3 regions of the Streptomyces sp. NPDC041796 genome follow, and region 1 is predicted to be linked to each of the others. Evidence: riboswitches for the same ligand, from Rfam matches in the RefSeq annotation. Region 1 holds a riboswitch; each other region holds the start of a gene.
What was found. A riboswitch is a leader RNA that binds a small molecule or an ion and turns the genes downstream of it on or off. The one in region 1 is predicted to bind cobalamin.
Positions count from the first base shown of each region.

Region 1 (4,163 bases):
GGGCGGTGCACCAGGACCCCGAGATACACCCCACGATCCCCGCCGTACTGCGCATGGCGACCCTCGGCGGCGCCGAGTGCGTCGGCATGGCGGACCGCATTGGCTCCCTCACTCCCGGGAAGTGCGCAGACGTGGTCGTTATCGATCCGGGCACACTCAATTTCGCGCCACGCTTCGACTGGATCGGTCAGATTGTGCTCAACGGTCAGCCGCCCAACGTCAGTCATGTCTTCGTGGACGGCCGGATGCGCAAGGCGGACGGCGCGCTCCTGGACGTGGACACGGACACCGTCGTCCGCGAGGCCGAGCTGGCGGCCGCCCACGTCCGCGGCACCGTGTGAAACTCCGGCCCGGTGGCCGGGTCGTCCGTCGTCGGCCGGGCGGCGGCTCGGCGTCAGGCGAGCAGGACCATCGCCAGTGCGCCGGAGGCGTCCACGACACAGCACCACTCGGACCACGCCCGGGGAACGACCCTGCCGGTCCGGTGGTGGACGAAGTCCCAGACGGCGTGGCCCAGCCAGCCCGCGGCCAGGACGTATCGGCCGAGGGTGTCGTCGACGGCCAGCGCCACGAGGGCCACGACTACGAAGCCCACGCAGCCGGCGATCTGCACGGCGAGGACGCCCGGCCGGCGCAGTTCACCGCGCAGGGACCCGAAGAGCAGGTAGCAGAGCGGCATGATGATGAGCAGTCCGGCCAGGATTCCCAGGGGCGGCACGCCGTCGACGAAGGTGGCGATCGCCAGGGCGAGGGCCAGCAGCGTGGGCCACCGGTGCCCGAGCGCGGTCAGGACGCGAACGGCACCCATGGGCCGCGCACCGCCGTGGCGGCCGTCACGGTCCGCACGGTCGGCGCGGCCGTCACGGTCCGCACGGTCGGCGCGGTCGTTGCAGTCGTCGCGGTCGGCGCGGTCGGCGCGGTCGCGCGCGGAGTCGATCGTCATGGCGTCTCCCGAGGGTGAAGGCGGTCCGGGCTCCACTGTCCGGCACGTCGGATCCCTGCCGTACGGGGAGACGGGAACGATGTCCGCGACCTTGGGGTACCGGTCCTTCCGGCATAGGGTCGCCCCATGGGGGAACGGCGCACCGAGGAACGGTGCACGGCGGAACGGCACATGGTGGTGATCGGCTACGAAGCGGCCGAGTTGCTGGACATCGCGTGTGTGACCACGAGCCTGGCCATGGCCAACCGGCTCGGTGAACCGGCCCAGCCGTACCGGGTGAGCGTGGTCGGCCCGGGCGGCGCGCCGATCGTCTGCGACGGGGGGCTGAGCCTCGGGAGTCACCAGGCCCTCGAACGGCTGATCGGACCGCTCGACACGCTGATCGTCTCGGGCGGCGCCGGATTCGAGCGGGCGGCCGCCGACGCCCGGCTCGTGGGGCACGTCCGGCGGCTGGCCAGGGAGAGCCGGCGCGTGGCATCCGTCTGCACGGGAGCGAGCGTTCTGGCCGCCGCCGGACTGCTCGACGGGCGGCGCGCCACGACGCACTGGCGGTTCACCCCCCAGCTCGCCGCCCGCTACCCCCGGGTCGTCCTGGACCCCACGCCCATCTACGTACGGGACGGGAACGTGTACACGGCGGCGGGCATCACCAGCGCACTGGACCTCACCCTCGCGTTCATCGAGGAGGACCACGGCCCCGAACTGGCCCGCCAAGTGGCCCGCGACCTGGTCGTCTACCTGCAACGGCCGGGCAACCAGGCACAGATGAGCCTGTTCACCGCCGCTCCGCCGCCCCGCGACACACTGGTCCGCACACTCGTCGAGTACATCACCGCCCACCCCGACCACGATCTCGGCGCGGCGGCGCTGGCCGAGCGCGCCGGGGTGACCACGCGTCACCTCACCCGGCTGTTCACGGAACACCTCGGGCAGGCACCGGGCCGGTTCGTCCGCCTGGCCCGCACCGAGGCCGCCGCCCATCTCCTCGCGTCGACGACCCTGCCGATGGCGAGCGTGGCAGCCCGCTGCGGATTCGGCACCGCGGAGTCACTGCGCCAGGCGTTCACCAGCCGCTACGGAATTTCGCCGTCCCGCTACCGGGCCGCCCAGACCCGGCGGCCGGCCGGGGCGCGCTCCCCCCAGGAGACGTAGTATCAGCTGGTCATCACCGCGACGGGAGACAGGAAGCCGGTGCGATTCCGGCACGGTCCCGCCACTGTGACCGGGGAGTGGAACCTTCGAGAACGCCACCGCGCGCCGCGTGGGAAGGCAGGGGGAACGTCGATCCGGGAGTCAGGACACTGGCCTGTCGCGGGCCCGTTCCGAGGAGCGCGGACTCCCCAGGAGGCTTTACGTGTACGACGGCACCCACCGTCCCTTTTCTCCCCTCTCTTCCCCGTCGCCCGGCACACGGCACCACGCCGTCCCGCACCACGCCGTCCGGCGCCACGCCCTGCGGCGCCGGGCACTCGCCGTGGCCCTCTCCGCGGCGGTGTCGGCCGCCCTGCTGAGCGGCTGCGGCGCGAAGGGCACAACCGACGACCGAGGACCCGCGTCCACGTCCGCGAAGGGTTTCCCGGTCACGATCGACAACTGCGGCACCCGCACCACGTACGACGAACCGCCTTCCCGTGTCGTCACCATCCACCAGCATCCCGCGGAACTGATGCTCGCTCTCGGGCTGAAGGACCGGATGGTCGGCACCGCCTTCCCCGACTCGGCCGTCCTGCCCGCGTTCCGGAAGGACTTCGCGGCCGTGCCGGAACTCGCCGAGAAGGAGCCGTCGTTCGAAACCGTCCTGGAGGCCGAACCGGACTTCGTCTACGGCGGCTACGGAAGCGCGTTCGCCGAGAACGAGGGCCGGTCCCGCAAGGCGTTCGCCGACGCGGGCATCGACACCTACCTCAACCGTGAGTACTGCGGCCGGAAACAGGTGTCCATGAAGGACACGTACGACGAGATCCGCACCATCGGCAGGATCTTCGGCGTACCCGAGCGGGCCGACACGGTGGTGGCCGGGCTGCGGGATCGCGTCCGCAAGGCCGGAGACGCGGTCGAAGGCGCACCTGCGGTGCCGGTGTTCGTGTACGACAGCGGGGACAAGTCCGCGTTCACCGCGGGCGGGAAGAGCCTGGGTACGGAGATCATCAGGCTGGCCGGCGGGCGCAACGTCTTCTCGGACCTGGACGATGTCTTCGGCGACGTGTCCTGGGAGCAGGTGGTCGCACGTCGGCCCGAGGCGATCGCGATCTACGACTACCGTGGGGCCGGGAGCGTGGAGGAGAAGAAGAAGTTCCTGCTCTCCCAGCCCGCCCTGGCCGATGTGCCCGCCATCAGGAACAAGCGGTTCGTTGTGCTGCCGCTCACGGCGACGCTGGTCGGCGTCCGCGCCCCGTACGCGGTCGAGGACCTGGCCCGCGGGCTGCACCCGGAGCGCTTCCGGTGACGGACCGGGCCGTGGACGCCGCTCGGGTGCGCCGGCCGGGACGGCCGCCCGGACGAACGGGCGGGCGAACGGACAGGCGGACGTACGGGCTGACGTACGGACTGACCCTGGTGGTGCTCGGCGCTCTCCTCGTGGTCTCGGTCACGGCTGCGCTGGCCATCGGCTCGGTGCACGTGCCGCCCGGCCAGGTGTGGGGCATCGTGTCGCACGGACTGGGGGCCGACTGGGCGGAGCCGGGCTGGTCCCGCGCCCGCGAGACGATCGTCCTCGACGTCCGGGCGCCGCGCGTACTCCTCGGGGCGGTGACCGGCGCGGGTCTGGCCGTCGTGGGAACGGCCATGCAGGCCCTGGTGCGCAACCCGCTGGCGGAGCCGTATCTGCTGGGGGTGTCCTCGGGCGCGTCGCTGGGCGCCGTCACCGTGATCGTCGGGGGTTTCGGTCTCTTCGGTGCCGTGTCGCTGTCGGTGGCCGCGTTCGCCGGAGCCCTGCTGACCCTGCTGCTCGTCTACACCACGGCCCGGGCGGGTGGACGGATCACGTCCGTCCGGCTGGTGCTGTCGGGAGTCGCGGTCGCCTCGGTACTCACCGCCGTGACGGACCTGATGCTGCTGACCGCCGACCGGGGCAACCAGGCGCGTGAGGTGCTGGCCTGGACCCTCGGCGGTCTCGGTGGCGTGCGGTGGACCACGCTGTGGCTGCCGGCGGCCGCACTGCTGGTGGGCATCGGTGTGCTGCTGGTGCAGGCCCGCTCGTTGAACCTGCTGTTGGCGGGCG
Region 1 is NZ_JBVJAH010000002.1:269,443-273,605, forward strand. It holds gene ACZ6C1_RS04560 (amidohydrolase family protein) at 1-341, shown strand, start outside; gene ACZ6C1_RS04565 (hypothetical protein) at 395-943, opposite strand; gene ACZ6C1_RS04570 (GlxA family transcriptional regulator) at 1,115-2,095, shown strand; cobalamin riboswitch at 2,086-2,267, shown strand; gene ACZ6C1_RS04575 (ABC transporter substrate-binding protein) at 2,298-3,389, shown strand; gene ACZ6C1_RS04580 (FecCD family ABC transporter permease) at 3,401-4,163, shown strand, end outside.

Region 2 (4,163 bases), on a different contig from region 1:
CTGCGACTGGTCCAGGAACGGCGTACGGGCCGCCGCCATGTCGATCAGACCGCGCTGCGGGATCTCCCACGCCGTCCGGTACAGCTCGCGCACCTCGGCCGGGATCCAGGTGAAGCCCTGCACCGAGCCGCTGGACTCGCGCAGCGCCTCACGGGTCTGCGCGTCCCACACGCCGAGCCGCTTCAGCTCGTCCACCAGGTAGGAGTTGACCTGGAGGAACTCGCCCGACAGCGTCTCGCGCTTGAACAGGTTCGACACCTGCGGCTCGATGCACTCGTACACGCCCGCGATCGAGGCGATCGTCGCGGTCGGCGCGATGGCCAGCAGCAGCGAGTTGCGCATGCCGACCTCGGCGATACGGGCGCGCAGCGCCTCCCACCGCTCGGGCCAGTTGAGCTCCACGTCGTAGTGGTCGGGGTGCAGCACCCCGCGCGCGGTACGGGTCTTCTCCCAGGCCGGCAGCGGGCCGTTGCGCTCGGCGAGGTCGGCGGACGCCTCGTACGCGGCCAGCATGATCCGCTCGGCGATACGGGTCGACAGGGCGCGCGCCGCGGGGGAGTCGAACGGCAGCTTCAGCTTGAAGAAGACGTCCTGGAGGCCCATGGCGCCCAGGCCCACGGGCCGCCACCTGGCGTTGGAGCGCCCGGCCTGCTCGGTCGGATAGAAGTTGATGTCGACGACCCGGTCGAGGAACGTGACGGCCGTACGGACGGTCTCGTCCAGCCGCTCCCAGTCGATGTCCCCGCCGGACACGAACGAGCCGAGGTTGACCGACCCCAGGTTGCAGACGGCGGTCTCCCCGTCGTCCGTCACCTCGAGGATCTCGGTGCACAGGTTGGAGGAGTGGACGGTGTGGCCCGGCTCGGCGGTCTGGTTGGCCGTACGGTTCGAGGCGTCCTTGAACGTCATCCAGCCGTTGCCGGTCTGCGCGAGGGTCCGCATCATCCGGCCGTACAGGTCACGGGCCGGCATGGTCTTGCGGGCCAGGCCCCTGGCCTCGGCGGCGCGGTAGGCCGCGTCGAACTCGTCGCCCCACAGGTCGACCAGCTCCGGCACGTCGGCCGGCGAGAACAGCGACCACTCGGCGTCGGCGTTGACCCGGCGCATGAACTCGTCCGGGATCCAGTGCGCCAGGTTCAGGTTGTGCGTACGCCGGGCGTCCTCGCCCGTGTTGTCGCGCAGCTCCAGGAACTCCTCGATGTCCGCGTGCCACGTCTCCAGGTACACGGCCGCCGCGCCCTTGCGCCGCCCGCCCTGGTTCACGGCAGCGACCGAGGCGTCCAGCGTCTTCAGGAACGGCACGATGCCGTTGGAGTGGCCGTTGGTGCCGCGGATCAGTGAACCGCGCGCCCGGATGCGGGAGTACGACAGCCCGATGCCGCCCGCGTGCTTCGACAGCCGCGCCACCTGGTGGTAGCGGTCGTAGATGGAGTCCAGCTCGTCCAGCGGCGAGTCCAGCAGGTAGCACGACGACATCTGGGGGTGGCGTGTACCGGAGTTGAACAGCGTGGGGGAGGAGGGCAGGTAGTCCAGCTGGCTCATCAGCCCGTACAGCGCCGCGACCTCGTCCAGCGCCCGTACGGAGTCGTCCTCCGCCAGCCCTGCCGCCACCCGCAGCATGAAGTGCTGCGGCGTCTCGATCACCTTGCGCGTGATCGGGTGCCGGAGCAGGTAGCGCGAGTACAGCGTCCGCAGCCCGAAGTAGCCGAACCGATCGTCGCCCGCCGGGTCGACCAACGCGTCCATCCCGTCCGCGTGGAGCGACACGAACGCGGCCGTACGGTCCGCGATCAGACCCTCGCGGTGCCCCACCGCCACCGACGCCGAGAACGACACCGCGCCCTGCCCGGCCGCCTCCTCCGCGATGGTCCGCGTCAGCAGCCGCGCCGCGAGCCGGGAGTACGCCGGGTCCTCGGCGATCAGACCGGCGGCCGCCTCGGTGGCGAGCTCGCGCAGCTCCGCCTCGTCCGAACCGGCGTGCCGGCCGCGCAGCGCGGCGGCGGCGACCCGGCCGGGGTCGGTGTCGGGCAGATCGGCGGTGAGGTCGGTCAGGGTCCGCAGCAGTACGGTCCCGGGTCCGTCGCTTCCGTCGCTCTCGATCGCTGAAACCGGATCGGCTGGCGCGATGGTCACGTGGGGGCTCTCCCTCGCTCGGCTCGGGGCCGCCGCGAACGCGGGCAGGGGAGCGGGCACGCCCGGGCACAGGGCGCAAAGCACCGCGTCCACCGGCCCATTCCGCGAGGCCCGGACGTCTGGGCACCCGAACCGGACGGTCCGGGCGCGCTGTCGGCAGGTCTTCGGACTCGTACGTACACAAAGGCACACCAACACACCGTTGCGGGACAGTTCCGGAATTCCACCGGATTCCCCTGCGGCGACAGCGAGGACGAGCATACATGTGGGGGGCGCCCGTTGAGGCACCCCCCACATGTTGTGTCTTCCGTGCCTCAGAACTCCAGCGCGTACGTGAAGAGGGTCACGCCCGGAAGGGGCTCCCAGTCCCTCTCCGGGGTCCGCACGAACCCCAGCCGCTCGTGGATCCGGTGCGCCGCGCGCATGGACTGCCGGCAGGACAGCACCAGCCGCGCACACCCCTCCACCGCCCGCGCCCGCTCCACACACGCCCGTACGAGCGCCTCGCCCGCGCCCCGCCGCCGCGCCTCCCGCGCCACCGCCAGCATCCGGAGCTCCGCCTCCCCGACCCGGGCGAGCTCGGCCCACCGGGCGCCGCCCTCCGCCACGAACGTCACCCCGCCGAGCACCCGTTCGTCCTCGCCGACCGCGACCAGCACCTCCGCCTCGGCGGCCCGCCGGGCCACGTCCCGCAGCTCGATGAGGTACTCGTCGCTCTCCCCGAAGGGCAGCAACCCGTCCCCGAGATAGGCCTGCGCCGTGACCTCGGCGAGCGCCTGGTGTTCCTCCGGCCGTACCGCCCTGATGGTGATGTCCATGGACCGAGTGTGGAGGCGTACGGCGACGGGCCGCCGCATTTCCGTCCCCGGAAACACGGCGGCCCGTCGTGCCGTCACCCGCTCAGCAGCAGCGGAACCCGTCGCGGGGGTCCGCCTCCAGCGCGTCGGTGCGCCGCCGCTCGAACTCGCGGCGGGTCATGACCTCGGCGTCCGGGTCGCAGGAGCGGACGTGGGCGACGTAGGTGTCGTACGCGGCCTCACCGGACACCTCGCGGACGTACCAGCGGATCCAGCCCGCCGCCCGGCGCAGCCGGCCGCCCGCCCCCGTGGTCACCGGGGGCCTCACTTCGAGCCGCTCCCGGCCGGCACCGCCTCACCGGTGCCGCCCTCCTTCCGGATGCCGCCCTCGGGGCCGAGCCCGGCCGCGACCAGTTCGGCCTTCTCCTCCGCCGTGGGGAACAGCCCGGCCGGAGCGACCAGCCTGGACGGGGTGTACGGGACCTCGGAGAGCTTCACCTGGTCGGGGTTGGCGACGGCCTTGAAGCAGACCCGTCCCGCGTCGGCGATCACCACCACGATGAGCAGGGCGAAGAGGGCGGAAAGGACGCCGTCGACCGTGGAGTTGGTGACGACGGTGTGCATGTCGTCCATCGACTTCGCGGGGGGCAGCACCTGCCCGGAGTCGATGCCCGCCTGGTACTTGTCCCGCTGGGCGAAGAAGCCCACCCGGGGGTCGGCCGAGAAGATCTTCTGCCAGCTCGCGGTGAGCGTGACGGCCACGTCCCAGGCGAGCGGGACCGCGGTGACCCAGGCCCACTTCAGGCGGCCGGACTTGACGAGCAGGGTGGTGCAGACGGCCAGTGCCACGGCGGCCAGGAGCTGGTTGGCGATGCCGAACAGCGGGAAGAGCTGGTTGATGCCGCCCAGCGGGTCGTGCACGCCCACCCAGAGGAAGTAGCCCCAGCCGCCGACGACGACCGCGCTGGCGAACCAGACGCCCGGCTTCCAGCTCACCTGCTTGAACGGCTTGTAGAGGTTGCCGAGTGTGTCCTGGAGCATGAAGCGGCCCACGCGGGTGCCGGCGTCCAGCGTCGTCAGGATGAACAGCGCCTCGAACATGATGGCGAAGTGGTACCAGAACGCCTTCATGGTGGCGCCGCCGAACACCGCGGAGAAGATCTCCGACATGCCGAGCGCGAAGGTCGGCGCGCCACCGGTCCGGGACAGCAGCGACGCCTCCTCGACATCCGC
Region 2 is NZ_JBVJAH010000001.1:187,383-191,545, forward strand. It holds gene ACZ6C1_RS00860 (ribonucleoside-diphosphate reductase subunit alpha) at 1-2,133, opposite strand, end outside; cobalamin riboswitch at 2,272-2,394, opposite strand; gene ACZ6C1_RS00865 (GNAT family N-acetyltransferase) at 2,448-2,951, opposite strand; gene ACZ6C1_RS00870 (YbdD/YjiX family protein) at 3,034-3,246, opposite strand; gene ACZ6C1_RS00875 (carbon starvation CstA family protein) at 3,255-4,163, opposite strand, start outside.
Region 2: it holds a riboswitch for cobalamin, as region 1 does, so the genes downstream of both, ACZ6C1_RS00860 (ribonucleoside-diphosphate reductase subunit alpha) here and ACZ6C1_RS04575 (ABC transporter substrate-binding protein) in region 1, are expected to answer to the same signal.

Region 3 (4,163 bases), 170 kb from region 1:
GCGCTGAGCGCGTGCACCACGCCCGCGAAGGGCAGCCCGACGTTCGATCTGCCCCCGGGTGAACTGGAGTTGGGCATCGGCATCCATGGGGAGCCCGGGCGGGAGCGGCGCCCCATGATGACCTCGGGCGAGATCGCCGACTTGGCGGTGGACGCCGTCCTGGAGGACCTCGGGCCGAGCGGTCCGGTGCTGGTGCTGGTCAACGGCATGGGTGCGACGCCGTTGCTGGAGCTGTACGGGTTCAATGCCGAGGTCCAGCGGGTGCTGGGCGAGCGGGGCGTCTCCGTGGCCCGTACGCTCGTCGGCAATTACGTGACCTCGCTCGACATGGCCGGGTGCTCGGTGACCCTGTGTCAGGTGGACGAGGAACTGCTGCGACTGTGGGACGCGCCGGTGCGGACGGCCGCCCTGCGGTGGGGAATGTGAGGCCCGTGATGCTTGACGCGGAGTTCTTCCGGCGCTGGATGACCGGCGTGGCCGCATCCGTGGACCGGGAGGCGGACCGGCTCACCGAGCTCGACTCGGCGATCGGTGACGCGGACCACGGTGCCAATCTGCAGCGCGGTTTCGCCGCGGTGGTCAAGGCCCTGGAGGGCGGTACGGCCATGACGCCGGGGGCCGTGCTCAGGCTCGCGGGGCAGCAGCTGATCTCGACGGTCGGCGGCGCGTCGGGGCCTTTGTACGGGACGCTGCTGCGGCGCACCGGCAAGGCGCTGGGCGACGCCGCCGAGGTGGCGCCCGTGCAGCTTGCGGAGGCGCTGCGGGTGGGCGTGGCGGCGGTGGCGCAGCTCGGCGGGGCGAAGGCCGGGGACAAGACGATGCTGGACGCGCTGGAGCCGGCCGTCGAGGCGCTGGCCGAGTCGCTCGGTGCGTCGTTCGCGGCGGCGGCGGAGGCGGCGGACCAGGGCGCCCTCGCGACCGTACCGATGCGGGCGCGCAAGGGCCGGGCCAGCTATCTCGGTGAGCGGAGCGTCGGTCACCAGGACCCGGGCGCGACGTCCTCGGCGCTGCTGATCGCGGCGCTCGCCGACGCCGAGGGGGCTCGGTGAGCGCGCGGGTGGGCGTCGTGCTGGTCTCGCACAGCGCGGCCGTCGCGTCCTCGGTCGCCGAGCTGGCCCGGGGCCTCGCCGGTGGCGGGACCGCGCCGGTGGCGGCGGCGGGCGGCACTCCGGACGGTGGTCTCGGCACCAGCGCGGAGCTGATCACACGGGCGGCGGCGGCCGTCGACGGCGGGGCGGGGGTGGCCGTCCTGGTGGACCTCGGCAGCGCCGTCCTGACGGTGAAGGCCCTGCTCGCGGAGGGCGACGAACTCCCCGGGGGGACGCGTCTGGTGGACGCGCCGTTCGTGGAGGGCGCCGTGGCGGCGGTGGTCACCGCGTCCGCGGGAGGGGATCTGGACGCGGTGGTGCGGGCAGCGTCCGAGGCGTACGGATACCGCAAGGAGTGAGGCGCGCCCACGGGGTGGAGCCGGGCCGCGCACCGACGCGCGGGTTGTGATGTACCTGGTCAACGCACTACTGTCGCAGGGCCTTGGTGTACGGGAAACCGGTGCGGTACCGGTGCGGCCCTCGCCACTGTGATCGGGAAGTCCGGCTCCACTCCCGGGGAATCCACCCCTGGAAGCCACTGGAACGCCGCGGGAGACCGCGGTGTCCGGGAAGGCGGAGTCGCGGCGGCACGTCGTCCGGGGGGGACACCCCCGGACCCCCTCCCGTCAGCCAGGAGACCGGCCAGGGCGCGTTGTCCATCCACGAGGTGCTGGAGAGGGTCTCCCCACATCATGCATATCGCCGAGGGCTATTTGCCCCCCGCGCACGCGGTCGCCTGGACCGTCGCCGCCGCTCCCTTCGTCGCCCATGGCGTTCGTTCGCTGACCCGCGAGGTCAAGGCGAATCCCGAATCGACTCTCCTGCTCGGCGCGTCCGGTGCCTTCACTTTTGTCCTGTCCGCCCTGAAAATCCCCTCGGTCACCGGGAGTTGCTCCCACCCGACCGGCACCGGCCTGGGCGCGATCCTGTTCCGGCCACCGATCATGGCGGTCCTCGGCACCATCACCCTGCTCTTCCAGGCGCTGCTGCTGGCGCACGGGGGCCTGACGACGCTGGGCGCGAACGCGTTCTCGATGGCGATCGTCGGTCCGTGGGCCGGTTTCGGCGTGTACTGGCTGCTGCGCCGCTTCGACGTGCCGCTGATGGTGAGCGTGTTCTTCGGGGCGTTCGTGGCCGACCTGTCGACGTACTGCGTCACCAGCGTGCAGCTGGCGCTGGCGTTCCCGGACCCCAGCAGCGGTGTCGTCGGGGCGCTGGCGAAGTTCGGCGGGATCTTCGCCGTCACCCAGATTCCGCTGGCCGTCAGCGAGGGTCTGCTGACCGTGCTGGTGATGCGGCTGCTGATGCAGTCCAGCAAGGGTGATCTGGCCCGGCTCGGTGTCGTGTCCGTGAAGAAGGAGGCCGTGGCCCGATGAGCCGTAACGCCAGGATCAATACGCTGCTGCTGCTCGTCGTGGTCGCGCTCGCCGTCCTGCCGCTGGCGCTGGGGATGGGCGACCACAAGGAGGAGCCGTTCACGGGTGCCGACGGGCAGGCCGAGACGGCCATCACCGAGTCGCACCCGGACTACAAGCCGTGGTTCAGCCCGCTGTACGAGCCGCCGTCCGGTGAGATCGAGTCGGCGCTGTTCTCCCTCCAGGCCGCCCTCGGCGCCGGGGTGCTGGCCTACTACTTCGGTCTGCGGCGCGGCCGTCGGCAGGGCGAGGCTCGCGCCCGCGCCGGGGCGCCGGGCGGGGACGTCCCGGGGACGGAGCCCTCGGAAGCGGGGCCCTCGGAAGCGGGGCCCTCGGGCGCCGACGCGTCGCGCGCCTCCGCCTAGCCGCCGTGCTGCCGATCGACGCGGCGGCGCACAGCAGCCGCTGGCGCCGCCGCCATCCGTGCGAGAAGGCCGCCCTGGGCTTCGGGCTGACGGCGCTGGCCGTGTGCCTGCCGCCCTGGCCGGGGGCCGTACTCGTCGCCGCCGCGACCCTCGTGGTGCTGCTCGGCCCGGCCGGGGTCGCGGCACGTCAGCTGTGGCGGGCGTGGCGCATCCCGCTCGGTTTCTGTGTGACGGGCGCGGTGCCGCTGCTGTTCCAGGTCGGCGGGCCGGACGGGTTCGTCACGCTCGCGCCGGACGGACCGGTGCACGCGGGGCGGTTGCTGCTGCGTACGTCGGCGGCCTCCCTGGGCGTGCTGCTGTTCGCGTTCACCACGCCGGTGTCCGACGTGCTGCCGCGGCTGGTGCGGGCGGGGGTGCCGGCGCCGGTGGTCGACGTGGCGCTCGTGATGTACCGGATCAGTTTCCTGCTGCTGGACTCGGTCCGGCGGATCCGGGAGGCGCAGGCGGCCCGGCTCGGCCTGACGAGCCGGGCGGCCACCTGGCGTTCCCTGGCGGGCCTGGGCGCGACGGCGTTCGTGCGCGCCTTCGACCGGGCGGCGCGGCTCCAGACGGGGCTGGCGGGGCGCGGTTACGACGGCACGCTGCGGGTGCTGGTGCCGAAGACGGCGGTCTCCGGGCGGTTCCTGGGGGCGACGGCCGTTCTGCTCGCGGGGCTCGTCGCCCTCACCTTCGTACTGCAAAGGTTCCTGCCATGAATGCTCCTGCCGTCGTGGAACTCGTCGGTGCGGGATACGCCTACGAGGACGGCCCCGCCGTGCTGCGGGGCGTCGACTTCGCCGTGCCCGAGGGGCGGTCCGTCGCGCTGCTCGGCCGCAACGGGAGCGGCAAGACGACGATGCTCCGGCTGCTGAGCGGCGGCCTGCGGTGCGTCGGCGGCCGGCTGCTCCTCCAGGGACAGGAGGTGTCGTACGACAGGGCGGGGCTGACCCGGCTGCGTACGACGGTGCAGCTCGTGGTGCAGGACCCGGACGACCAGCTGTTCGCGGCGTCCGTGGGCCAGGACGTGTCGTTCGGGCCGATGAACCTGGGGCTGACGGAGCCGGAGGTGCGGGAGCGGGTGCGCGAGGCCCTGGAGGCGCTGGACATCACGGCGCTGGAGGACCGGCCGACGCACCTGCTGTCGTACGGCCAGCGCAAGCGGGCGGCGATCGCGGGCGCGGTCGCCATGCGACCCCGGGTCCTCGTGCTCGACGAGCCGACCGCCGGCCTCGACCCGCACGGCCAGGAACGGCTGC
Region 3 is NZ_JBVJAH010000002.1:436,142-440,304, forward strand. It holds gene dhaK (dihydroxyacetone kinase subunit DhaK) at 1-426, shown strand, start outside; gene dhaL (dihydroxyacetone kinase subunit DhaL) at 435-1,049, shown strand; gene ACZ6C1_RS05385 (PTS-dependent dihydroxyacetone kinase phosphotransferase subunit DhaM) at 1,046-1,447, shown strand; cobalamin riboswitch at 1,515-1,749, shown strand; gene ACZ6C1_RS05390 (energy-coupling factor ABC transporter permease) at 1,781-2,464, shown strand; gene ACZ6C1_RS05395 (energy-coupling factor ABC transporter substrate-binding protein) at 2,461-2,868, shown strand; gene cbiQ (cobalt ECF transporter T component CbiQ) at 2,874-3,623, shown strand; gene ACZ6C1_RS05405 (energy-coupling factor ABC transporter ATP-binding protein) at 3,620-4,163, shown strand, end outside.
Region 3: it holds a riboswitch for cobalamin, as region 1 does, so the genes downstream of both, ACZ6C1_RS05390 (energy-coupling factor ABC transporter permease) here and ACZ6C1_RS04575 (ABC transporter substrate-binding protein) in region 1, are expected to answer to the same signal.